3 regions of the Bacillus arachidis genome follow, and region 1 is predicted to be linked to each of the others. Evidence: a T-box and tRNA genes for the amino acid it is inferred to sense, from the RefSeq annotation. Region 1 holds a T-box; the other regions hold tRNA genes.

What was found. A T-box is a leader RNA that pairs with one kind of tRNA and senses whether it is charged. The one in region 1 lies ahead of trpS (tryptophan--tRNA ligase), so its partner is inferred to be a tRNA-Trp.
Region 2: it encodes a tRNA-Trp, which carries the amino acid that the T-box ahead of trpS (tryptophan--tRNA ligase) is inferred to sense. The anticodon was not compared.
Region 3: it encodes a tRNA-Trp, which carries the amino acid that the T-box ahead of trpS (tryptophan--tRNA ligase) is inferred to sense. The anticodon was not compared.

Annotation. Positions count from the first base shown of each region.
Region 1 is NZ_CP127376.1:1,205,547-1,208,793, forward strand. It holds gene trpS (tryptophan--tRNA ligase) at 217-1,206, opposite strand; T-box leader at 1,416-1,631, opposite strand; gene QRY57_RS07600 (DUF3899 domain-containing protein) at 1,740-2,120, opposite strand; partial or broken gene QRY57_RS26995 (hypothetical protein) at 2,231-2,444, shown strand; gene QRY57_RS07605 (peptide ABC transporter substrate-binding protein) at 2,441-3,247, shown strand, end outside.
Region 2 is NZ_CP127376.1:753,003-756,249, forward strand. It holds rRNA gene QRY57_RS05385 (23S ribosomal RNA) at 1-260, shown strand, start outside; rRNA gene rrf (5S ribosomal RNA) at 352-467, shown strand; tRNA gene QRY57_RS05395 (tRNA-Val) at 472-547, shown strand; tRNA gene QRY57_RS05400 (tRNA-Tyr) at 557-640, shown strand; tRNA gene QRY57_RS05405 (tRNA-Gln) at 653-727, shown strand; tRNA gene QRY57_RS05410 (tRNA-Lys) at 732-807, shown strand; tRNA gene QRY57_RS05415 (tRNA-Leu) at 822-902, shown strand; tRNA gene QRY57_RS05420 (tRNA-Gly) at 932-1,006, shown strand; tRNA gene QRY57_RS05425 (tRNA-Leu) at 1,023-1,111, shown strand; tRNA gene QRY57_RS05430 (tRNA-Arg) at 1,115-1,188, shown strand; tRNA gene QRY57_RS05435 (tRNA-Pro) at 1,199-1,272, shown strand; tRNA gene QRY57_RS05440 (tRNA-Ala) at 1,285-1,357, shown strand; tRNA gene QRY57_RS05445 (tRNA-Ser) at 1,368-1,460, shown strand; tRNA gene QRY57_RS05450 (tRNA-Ser) at 1,561-1,653, shown strand; tRNA gene QRY57_RS05455 (tRNA-Met) at 1,678-1,754, shown strand; tRNA gene QRY57_RS05460 (tRNA-Asp) at 1,758-1,833, shown strand; tRNA gene QRY57_RS05465 (tRNA-Phe) at 1,844-1,916, shown strand; tRNA gene QRY57_RS05470 (tRNA-Thr) at 1,934-2,009, shown strand; tRNA gene QRY57_RS05475 (tRNA-Trp) at 2,013-2,083, shown strand; tRNA gene QRY57_RS05480 (tRNA-Ile) at 2,094-2,170, shown strand; tRNA gene QRY57_RS05485 (tRNA-Asn) at 2,174-2,248, shown strand; tRNA gene QRY57_RS05490 (tRNA-Glu) at 2,250-2,321, shown strand; gene QRY57_RS05495 (CBS domain-containing protein) at 2,497-2,916, shown strand.
Region 3 is NZ_CP127376.1:539,096-542,342, forward strand. It holds rRNA gene QRY57_RS04395 (23S ribosomal RNA) at 1-617, shown strand, start outside; rRNA gene rrf (5S ribosomal RNA) at 719-834, shown strand; tRNA gene QRY57_RS04405 (tRNA-Asn) at 844-918, shown strand; tRNA gene QRY57_RS04410 (tRNA-Ser) at 924-1,015, shown strand; tRNA gene QRY57_RS04415 (tRNA-Glu) at 1,026-1,100, shown strand; tRNA gene QRY57_RS04420 (tRNA-Val) at 1,105-1,180, shown strand; tRNA gene QRY57_RS04425 (tRNA-Met) at 1,211-1,287, shown strand; tRNA gene QRY57_RS04430 (tRNA-Asp) at 1,291-1,366, shown strand; tRNA gene QRY57_RS04435 (tRNA-Phe) at 1,376-1,451, shown strand; tRNA gene QRY57_RS04440 (tRNA-Thr) at 1,467-1,542, shown strand; tRNA gene QRY57_RS04445 (tRNA-Tyr) at 1,553-1,636, shown strand; tRNA gene QRY57_RS04450 (tRNA-Trp) at 1,651-1,724, shown strand; tRNA gene QRY57_RS04455 (tRNA-His) at 1,740-1,815, shown strand; tRNA gene QRY57_RS04460 (tRNA-Gln) at 1,928-2,002, shown strand; tRNA gene QRY57_RS04465 (tRNA-Gly) at 2,008-2,082, shown strand; tRNA gene QRY57_RS04470 (tRNA-Cys) at 2,093-2,163, shown strand; tRNA gene QRY57_RS04475 (tRNA-Leu) at 2,174-2,255, shown strand; gene QRY57_RS04480 (YebC/PmpR family DNA-binding transcriptional regulator) at 2,932-3,247, shown strand, end outside.

The DNA.
Region 1 (3,247 bases):
GTCCAAGAACCTTCCCCACGAGAAGGTAAAAAGCACCTTCTGTGGGAAAGAACCTTAGACACCCAGGGTTAAGCAGTCGCCTCCGCTTTTTGTTATAATCCAGCTCCAGTGGGAAGAATGTTCGGTGGCTTCGCGCCTTCCTGCGAGGCAAAAAACGCCTCTACGTCAGGAGCTCCATCCCCCTCACATTCTAACGAGCCACTTCCGCTTTTTTCATTACCTACGTTTTCTGCTTAATCCCATTGCATTTTCAACTTTACGTAGTTGTTTGAATGCAACGCGGTTTGCTTTTTCAGCACCTTTGTCAAGGATTTCATCTAATTCAGGAGAGTTGATTAGTTCGTTATATTTTTCTTGAATTGGACGAATTGCTTCTACGACTACTTGGGCTAAGTCACCTTTAAAGTCGCCGTATCCTTTTCCTTCGTACTCCGCTTCTAGTTCTTCAATTGTTTTGCCTGAGAATGAAGAGTAGATTGTTAATAAGTTGGAAACACCAGGTTTGTTTTCTTTGTCGTATTTTACGATACCGTCAGAATCAGTTACGGCACTTTTAATTTTCTTTTCAATTGTTTTTGGTTCGTCAAGCATACTAATCATTGACTTTGGATTTGGATCAGACTTACTCATTTTTTTCGTAGGCTCTGTTAATGACATAACACGTGCACCTACTTTTGGAATACGAATCTCTGGAATTGTGAAAATTTCACGGAAACGTTTATTGAAACGCTCTGCTAAATCACGAGTTAATTCCATATGTTGTTTTTGATCATCACCAACTGGCACAATCTCAGTATTATAAAGTAAGATGTCAGCTGCCATTAATGGTGGATAAGTAAGTAATCCAGCTGGAATAGACTCTTTACCAGATGATTTATCTTTATATTGCGTCATGCGCTCTAATTCTCCAACATATGCGATAGATTGCATAATCCATCCTAGCTGAGCGTGCGCAGGCACCTCTGACTGTACAAATAAAGTTGATTTTTCAGGATCAATACCACAAGCTACATATAGTGCAGCTAGGCTACGAATATTTTTGCGAAGCTGTACAGGATCTTGAGCTACTGTAATTGCATGTTGGTTTACAATGCAGAAATAACAATCATGTTCATTTTGTAACTCCGTAAATTGCTTCATTGCACCTAAATAGTTCCCAAGCGTAATTGTTCCGCTCGGTTGAATACCAGAAAAAATAACTGACATAAGTAATTCCTCCTTAAATTGGATATGTATTGTTAAAGAGTAGGGAGTCGCTTTTTGAGTAATCTAGCTCCAGCGGCAAGAATGATCGGTGGCTTCGCATCTTCCTGCGAGGCAAAAAACGCCTCTACGTCAGATGCTCCATCCCCCTCACATTCTGAACGAGCCGCTTCCGCTTTTTAAATACAAAAAAGCCCATTCATCCCAAATGATATAGGGACGAATGGACCGCGGTACCACCCTAATTATTTCACAGTTGTGAAATCTCTTGCATCCATTATAACGTTGGATATAACGCCAAAGCCTACTTCTTTCGGTTCGGTTTGGTGCTCAAAAGCCCATTCCATACTGTACAATTACTTGTTCTCACCAACCACAAGCTCTCTGAAATTGCTGCAATATGTACTCTTCTTTCTCATCGCATAAATATGAATTTATTATAATATAGCTCTGTTTTTTAACAGCTGAGCAAGCCGCCACTTTTTGATATAAAATGTTTTGCAAGTAATTATATCATATAGAAAATCGTTTGCAAACTACATCAAAATAGTAAAGCTAATAAGTGTAGAGATGAGACCTAACAGAATACCTGTAAGGCAGATAGGGTATGTCCATGTGAAAGAATACGTTTTATATATTCTTTCTTTTTTGTTTGTTGCTGGTTCTTCTTCTTCAATTAAAGATTCTACTTTTTTGTTCGTTCCAAATACTTTTTGAAACGCATATATCGTTATGTTGAAAAAACCACTTTGAAATAAGAATAAAAAACCTCCTATAATGATGAAAAAGAGCGCAATATAAAACATAATATTGACAAAATTCAACAAATATTGAGCTGAAGATAAGAATGCTCCAATACTAGAAGCGATTATTGCCAACGATATTAGTATACAAGTGTGAAAAGAAAGTTTATTCAAAATATTCCCCTCCGTCAAAATATTACTAGAATTATTATACTATAAAAGTTATAATGAGTACTAGGAATAATTATTTGAAAATTATACGCAATTTCGTATTTTATTTCAATATGATGGGAGCAATGTTAAGTACTCCATTTACAAAAAAATAAAAAAAATAAACATTTTATTAAAAATTTTAACAAAAAAACAAAAAACTATATTCACAATCGTCACATTATATGTATAATGAAAATTGTAGAAACTTGGAGATTATTCTTTCAATTCTGCTTTTTAGCAAGTGGGGGTACAGGAAGTGCACTTAGGGGAGGCAGTTCAACATGAAGAAAAAGACGTCGCTATTACTTGCATCGACATTGACTGCAAGTATGTTACTTGGGGCTTGTGGGTATCAAAAAGATGATGCCAAAGCAAAAGGGAAAGAAAAAGAGAACAGCAGTAGTAATGGAAAACAAATTGTTAATTTAACGGAACTATCTGAAATTCCGACAATGGATGCGTCTATGACATCAGATTCCGCATCCTCAATGGTATTAAATAACACGATGGAAGGATTATACCGTGTTGGAAAAGACCAAAAGGCTACCCCAGGCGTAGCGGAATCCTATGAGAAACTAGAAGATGGTAAGAAATATATCTTCAAATTACGAAAAGATGCGAAATGGTCAAACGGAGATCCTGTAACAGCACATGATTTTGTTTATTCTTGGAAACGTGCAGTGAATCCGGATACAGGCGCTACATATTCTTATATCATGTTTGATATAAAAAATGCAGAGAAAATTCATAAAAAAGAGTTACCAGATACTGAATTAGGTGTAAAGGCAATTGATGACCATACATTAGAAGTAGAGTTAGACAATCCTGTTCCTTACTTTGTTGATTTAACAGTTTACCCTGTGTTCTACCCATTAAATGAAAAGTATATACAATCACAAGGGAATAAATTTGGTTTAGAGGCAACTACAACACTTTACAATGGACCATTTGTACTGAGTGAATGGAAACATGAAAGAAGCTTCCAGTTTAAGAAAAATCCGTCATATTGGGATAACAAAACAGTTAAGCTTGAAGAAGTTAACTTTAATATTGTGAAAGATACAGCAACGGCCGTTAATTTGTATGAG
Region 2 (3,247 bases), 450 kb from region 1:
GAGGAGCTGTCCTTAGTACGAGAGGACCGGGATGGACGCACCGCTGGTGTACCAGTTGTTCTGCCAAGGGCATAGCTGGGTAGCTATGTGCGGAAGGGATAAGTGCTGAAAGCATCTAAGCATGAAGCCCCCCTCAAGATGAGATTTCCCATAGCGTAAGCTAGTAAGATCCCTGAAAGATGATCAGGTTGATAGGTTCGAGGTGGAAGCATGGTGACATGTGGAGCTGACGAATACTAATAGATCGAGGACTTAACCATATAATATGAAGCAAATGTTATCTAGTTTTGAAGGAATATATATTTAAAATTCCTTTTGACATTCTGAAAAGAATGTGTATAATAATAAAAGTCTGGTAATGATGGCAGAGAGGTCACACCCGTTCCCATACCGAACACGGAAGTTAAGCTCTCTAGCGCCGATGGTAGTTGGGGCCTTGCCCCTGTGAGAGTAGGACGTTGCCAGGCAAATGGAGGATTAGCTCAGCTGGGAGAGCACCTGCCTTACAAGCAGGGGGTCGGCGGTTCGATCCCGTCATCCTCCACCATATAATGTCGGAGGGGTAGCGAAGTGGCTAAACGCGGCGGACTGTAAATCCGCTCCTTCGGGTTCGGCAGTTCGAATCTGCCCCCCTCCACCATTTCTTAATTAATGGGCTATAGCCAAGCGGTAAGGCAACGGACTTTGACTCCGTCATGCGCTGGTTCGAATCCAGCTAGCCCAGCCATTAAGAGCCATTAGCTCAGTTGGTAGAGCATCTGACTTTTAATCAGAGGGTCGAAGGTTCGAGTCCTTCATGGCTCACCATTTTAAAAAAATATGCGGGTGTGGCGGAATTGGCAGACGCACCAGACTTAGGATCTGGCGCCTTTGGCGTGGGGGTTCGACTCCCTTCACCCGCACTTTTAATAAAATATCTCATACATGTCTTGCGGAAGTAGTTCAGTGGTAGAATACAACCTTGCCAAGGTTGGGGTCGCGGGTTCGAATCCCGTCTTCCGCTCCAATTTTCAGTATGACATGCCGGGGTGGCGGAACAGGCAGACGCACAGGACTTAAAATCCTGCGGTGGGTGACCACCGTGCGGGTTCGACCCCCGCCCTCGGCACCATATGCGCCCGTAGCTCAATTGGATAGAGCGTTTGACTACGGATCAAAAGGTTAGGGGTTCGAGTCCTCTCGGGCGCGCTTTTATTAACGGGAAGTGGCTCAGCTTGGTAGAGCACCTGGTTTGGGACCAGGGGGTCGCAGGTTCAAATCCTGTCTTCCCGATATTTTAAACATGGGGCCTTAGCTCAGCTGGGAGAGCGCCTGCCTTGCACGCAGGAGGTCAGCGGTTCGATCCCGCTAGGCTCCACTTTATTTATGGAGGTATACCCAAGTCTGGCTGAAGGGATCGGTCTTGAAAACCGACAGGCGGCGAGAGTCGCGCGGGGGTTCGAATCCCTCTACCTCCTCCATTTTTATTGTAAAATGAGATAGGATTTGATTTAATAGATTGTTAAATGGTCTGTATAAAACATATAGACATGAATAAAAGATTTATTTGATTTTTTTTATGGAGGTATACCCAAGTCTGGCTGAAGGGATCGGTCTTGAAAACCGACAGGCGGTGAGAATCGCGCGGGGGTTCGAATCCCTCTACCTCCTCCATTTAAAAAAAGAATATGATATCGTCGCGGGGTGGAGCAGTCTGGTAGCTCGTCGGGCTCATAACCCGAAGGTCGCAGGTTCAAATCCTGTCCCCGCAACCAAATGGTCCCGTGGTGTAGTGGTTAACATGCCTGCCTGTCACGCAGGAGATCGCCGGTTCGACCCCGGTCGGGACCGCCATTTACATAAAGGCTCGGTAGCTCAGTCGGTAGAGCAGAGGACTGAAAATCCTCGTGTCGGCGGTTCGATTCCGTCCCGAGCCATCTTTTTTTTTTGGAAAGCCGGCTTAGCTCAATTGGTAGAGCAACTGACTTGTAATCAGTAGGTTGGGGGTTCAAGTCCTCTAGCCGGCACCACTTAGGGGCATAGTTTAAAGGTAGAACAGAGGTCTCCAAAACCTCCGGTGTGGGTTCAATTCCTACTGCCCCTGTAGAAAATATGGGCCTATAGCTCAGCTGGTTAGAGCGCACGCCTGATAAGCGTGAGGTCGATGGTTCGAGTCCATTTAGGCCCACCATATTCCGCAGTAGCTCAGTGGTAGAGCTATCGGCTGTTAACCGATCGGTCGTAGGTTCGAGTCCTACCTGCGGAGCCATGGCCCGTTGGTCAAGTGGTTAAGACACCGCCCTTTCACGGCGGTAACACGGGTTCGAATCCCGTACGGGTCATACAAAAGAGTCAGCAATTAGCTGGCTCTTTTTTCTTGTGAAAAACATCATGTGAGAATTCTGTTCTTTTCTAATATGCGATATCATCAATCTAAAATTCCTCTATTTATTATGAAATAAATAAAGGGAATTTGGAAAAGCTATAGTATGTATAAAAAGGAGGGAATAGAGCTACATGACAACAGTTAGAGAATTTATGAGTACTGATATTGTACAATGTACACCACTAGATAATGTATATGAAGCTGCTGTGAAAATGAAAGAAGAAGACATTGGAATGATTCCAGTTGTAGAGAACAATCAAGTGGTTGGTCTTGTCACTGATCGTGATTTAGTTGTTCGTGGAATTGCTGAGAAACATCCTGGTTCTAATAAAATTACAAATATCATGACTACAGGAATCGTGTCCGTTTCTCCTGATGACTCTATTGAAAAGGCTACGGGGTTGATGGCGCAGCATCAAATTAGAAGGCTACCTGTAGTTGAGAATGGCGAGCTTGTTGGGATGTTAGCACTAGGTGATTTAGCGATAGCAGAAAAAGCTGATGATCAGGCAGGGGTAGCTTTAAGTGAGATTTCTGAGCATACAGAATAAAGTGTAGGTGTGGGTTAAAATACAGTGTAATTTAAATGCTAGGGAATAGGTAAAATCGGATACGTTTTATTAATAATACGAATAAGACTATATTGTTATTAAAACGTATCCAACATGTTATTCATAGATATATACACTTAACGGAGTATATTTAAATAATGACAAATGTTACGTCCATTTAAAATTTGGTTAATGATGTTCGTTACTAATTTTTGTTATGTTAAAAAATGATATAATAATAAATATAAGTTTCATAAGGGTTTTTGAATATATTAATATATATAGCATTATGATTATCTAGTAAGTCATCGGAGATTTCATATATAAATAG
Region 3 (3,247 bases), 670 kb from region 1:
CCCAAAGGTTCCCTCAGAATGGTTGGAAATCATTCGTAGAGTGCAAAGGCATAAGGGAGCTTGACTGCGAGACCTACAAGTCGAGCAGGGACGAAAGTCGGGCTTAGTGATCCGGTGGTTCCGCATGGAAGGGCCATCGCTCAACGGATAAAAGCTACCCCGGGGATAACAGGCTTATCTCCCCCAAGAGTCCACATCGACGGGGAGGTTTGGCACCTCGATGTCGGCTCATCGCATCCTGGGGCTGTAGTCGGTCCCAAGGGTTGGGCTGTTCGCCCATTAAAGCGGTACGCGAGCTGGGTTCAGAACGTCGTGAGACAGTTCGGTCCCTATCCGTCGTGGGCGTAGGAAATTTGAGAGGAGCTGTCCTTAGTACGAGAGGACCGGGATGGACGCACCGCTGGTGTACCAGTTGTTCTGCCAAGGGCATAGCTGGGTAGCTATGTGCGGAAGGGATAAGTGCTGAAAGCATCTAAGCATGAAGCCCCCCTCAAGATGAGATTTCCCATAGCGTAAGCTAGTAAGATCCCTGAAAGATGATCAGGTTGATAGGTTCGAGGTGGAAGCATGGTGACATGTGGAGCTGACGAATACTAATAGATCGAGGACTTAACCATATAATATGAAGCAAATGTTATCTAGTTTTGAGAGAACATAAAAAACTTATTGACTTTTTTAATCAATCAAGTATAATAATGTTTGTCTCGAGTGAATATAGTCTGGTAATGATGGCAGAGAGGTCACACCCGTTCCCATACCGAACACGGAAGTTAAGCTCTCTAGCGCCGATGGTAGTTGGGGCCTTGCCCCTGTGAGAGTAGGACGTTGCCAGGCTAATATCATTCCGCAGTAGCTCAGCGGTAGAGCTATCGGCTGTTAACCGATCGGTCGTAGGTTCGATTCCTACCTGCGGAGCCATGATTGGAGAGCTGTCCGAGTTGGCCGAAGGAGCACGATTGGAAATCGTGTATACGTCACAAGCGTATCAAGGGTTCGAATCCCTTGCTCTCCGCCATGATAATTTTGGCCCGTTGGTCAAGTGGTTAAGACACCGCCCTTTCACGGCGGTAACACGGGTTCGAATCCCGTACGGGTCACCACTTTGGAGGATTAGCTCAGCTGGGAGAGCACCTGCCTTACAAGCAGGGGGTCGGCGGTTCGATCCCGTCATCCTCCACCATATATAAAAATAGTATATGAATAGTATTATCGCGGGGTGGAGCAGTCTGGTAGCTCGTCGGGCTCATAACCCGAAGGTCGCAGGTTCAAATCCTGTCCCCGCAACCAAATGGTCCCGTGGTGTAGTGGTTAACATGCCTGCCTGTCACGCAGGAGATCGCCGGTTCGACCCCGGTCGGGACCGCCATTTATTTCTGGCTCGGTAGCTCAGTCGGTAGAGCAGAGGACTGAAAATCCTCGTGTCGGCGGTTCGATTCCGTCCCGAGCCACCATTTTTAAATAAATACGCCGGCTTAGCTCAATTGGTAGAGCAACTGACTTGTAATCAGTAGGTTGGGGGTTCAAGTCCTCTAGCCGGCACCATGTAAGTTTCGGAGGGGTAGCGAAGTGGCTAAACGCGGCGGACTGTAAATCCGCTCCTTCGGGTTCGGCAGTTCGAATCTGCCCCCCTCCACCATTTACATTTTATATAGGGGTATAGTTTAAAGGTAGAACAGAGGTCTCCAAAACCTCCGGTGTGGGTTCAATTCCTACTACCCCTGCCAAATAAATACAACATGGCGGTTGTGGCGAAGTGGTTAACGCACCGGATTGTGGCTCCGGCATTCGTGGGTTCGATTCCCATCAGTCGCCCCATTTTTTTAAAATTTACAAATTAATTTAACTTTGATAAGATATTTAATGTCTTACTTAAATATTAATTGTAATAAAATAAGAATTGTAAACATATAATGTATTAGTAATTCGATGGGCTATAGCCAAGCGGTAAGGCAACGGACTTTGACTCCGTCATGCGCTGGTTCGAATCCAGCTAGCCCAGCCATTTTTGCGGAAGTAGTTCAGTGGTAGAATACAACCTTGCCAAGGTTGGGGTCGCGGGTTCGAATCCCGTCTTCCGCTCCAAATTTAATATGGCGGCATAGCCAAGTGGTAAGGCAGAGGTCTGCAAAACCTTTACCACCGGTTCGAATCCGGTTGCCGCCTTTCTTATTATGCCGATGTGGCGGAATTGGCAGACGCGCACGACTCAAAATCGTGTTCCTTCGGGAGTGTCGGTTCGACCCCGACCATCGGTATCAAATAACGTGAAAAAAGACTTTAACAGAAATGTTAAAGTCTTTTTTTGGATTTTTTAGCATAGCAAAATAATAGGAGAGCGTGTGCATCGAATCGTGTACGTGAGCAATTATAAGGGAGCGTAATATATAGGTGGAATTTTTATCCCGCTATTTGCGGGCAGTAATACTCCCACCTCAAAACTCAGCGAAAGCATTGTCCAGTTCCAGTGGACAGAATGTTCGATGTTTTCGCTTCTTCCTGCGAGGCAAAAAATACCTCTACGTCAGAAGCTCCATCCTCCTCACATTCTGGACGAGCCACTTCCACTTTTCTTTAAGAAGTTAGGTGGGAGATAAATTGCCCGTAAAAGCCCGATTGGTGAGGGCTAATAATCAGCGGGGGATGAAGCCCCCCACTGATTAAAGTTTCACTTTATCCTGTTATTCGTGAGCAGTATACTAAACAACATTACACTGTAAAATCATGTTATTTGAGTGTTAAACTCGTAATGAATTATAGAATTAAGGTATAATATAATTTGGGAATGAACTAAATTATATCGATGTATATTATGTCAATAATGTGAGTCGATAATGAACTTTTTGTATTTATTTTGAAAAAGTGTTGAATAAACATTATATTTCATATTAATATTTTTTATGTAGATTTAAACGTGAAAGAGAGTGGAACAGAATGGGTCGTAAATGGAATAATATTAAAGACAAAAAAGCATCAAAAGATGCAAATACAAGTCGCGTATACGCTAAATTTGGACGTGAGATTTATGTAGCAGCAAAACAAGGTGAGCCAGATCCAGAATCAAACCAAGCTTTAAAAGTTGTACTTGAGCGTGCAAAAACGTACAGTGTACCAAAAACAATTATTGACCGTGCAATTGAAAAAGCAAAAGGTGGTTCAGAAGAAAATTATGACGAACTTCGTTATGAAGGATTTGGACCAAACGGATCTATGGTAATTGTAGATACACTTACAAATAACGTGAATCGTA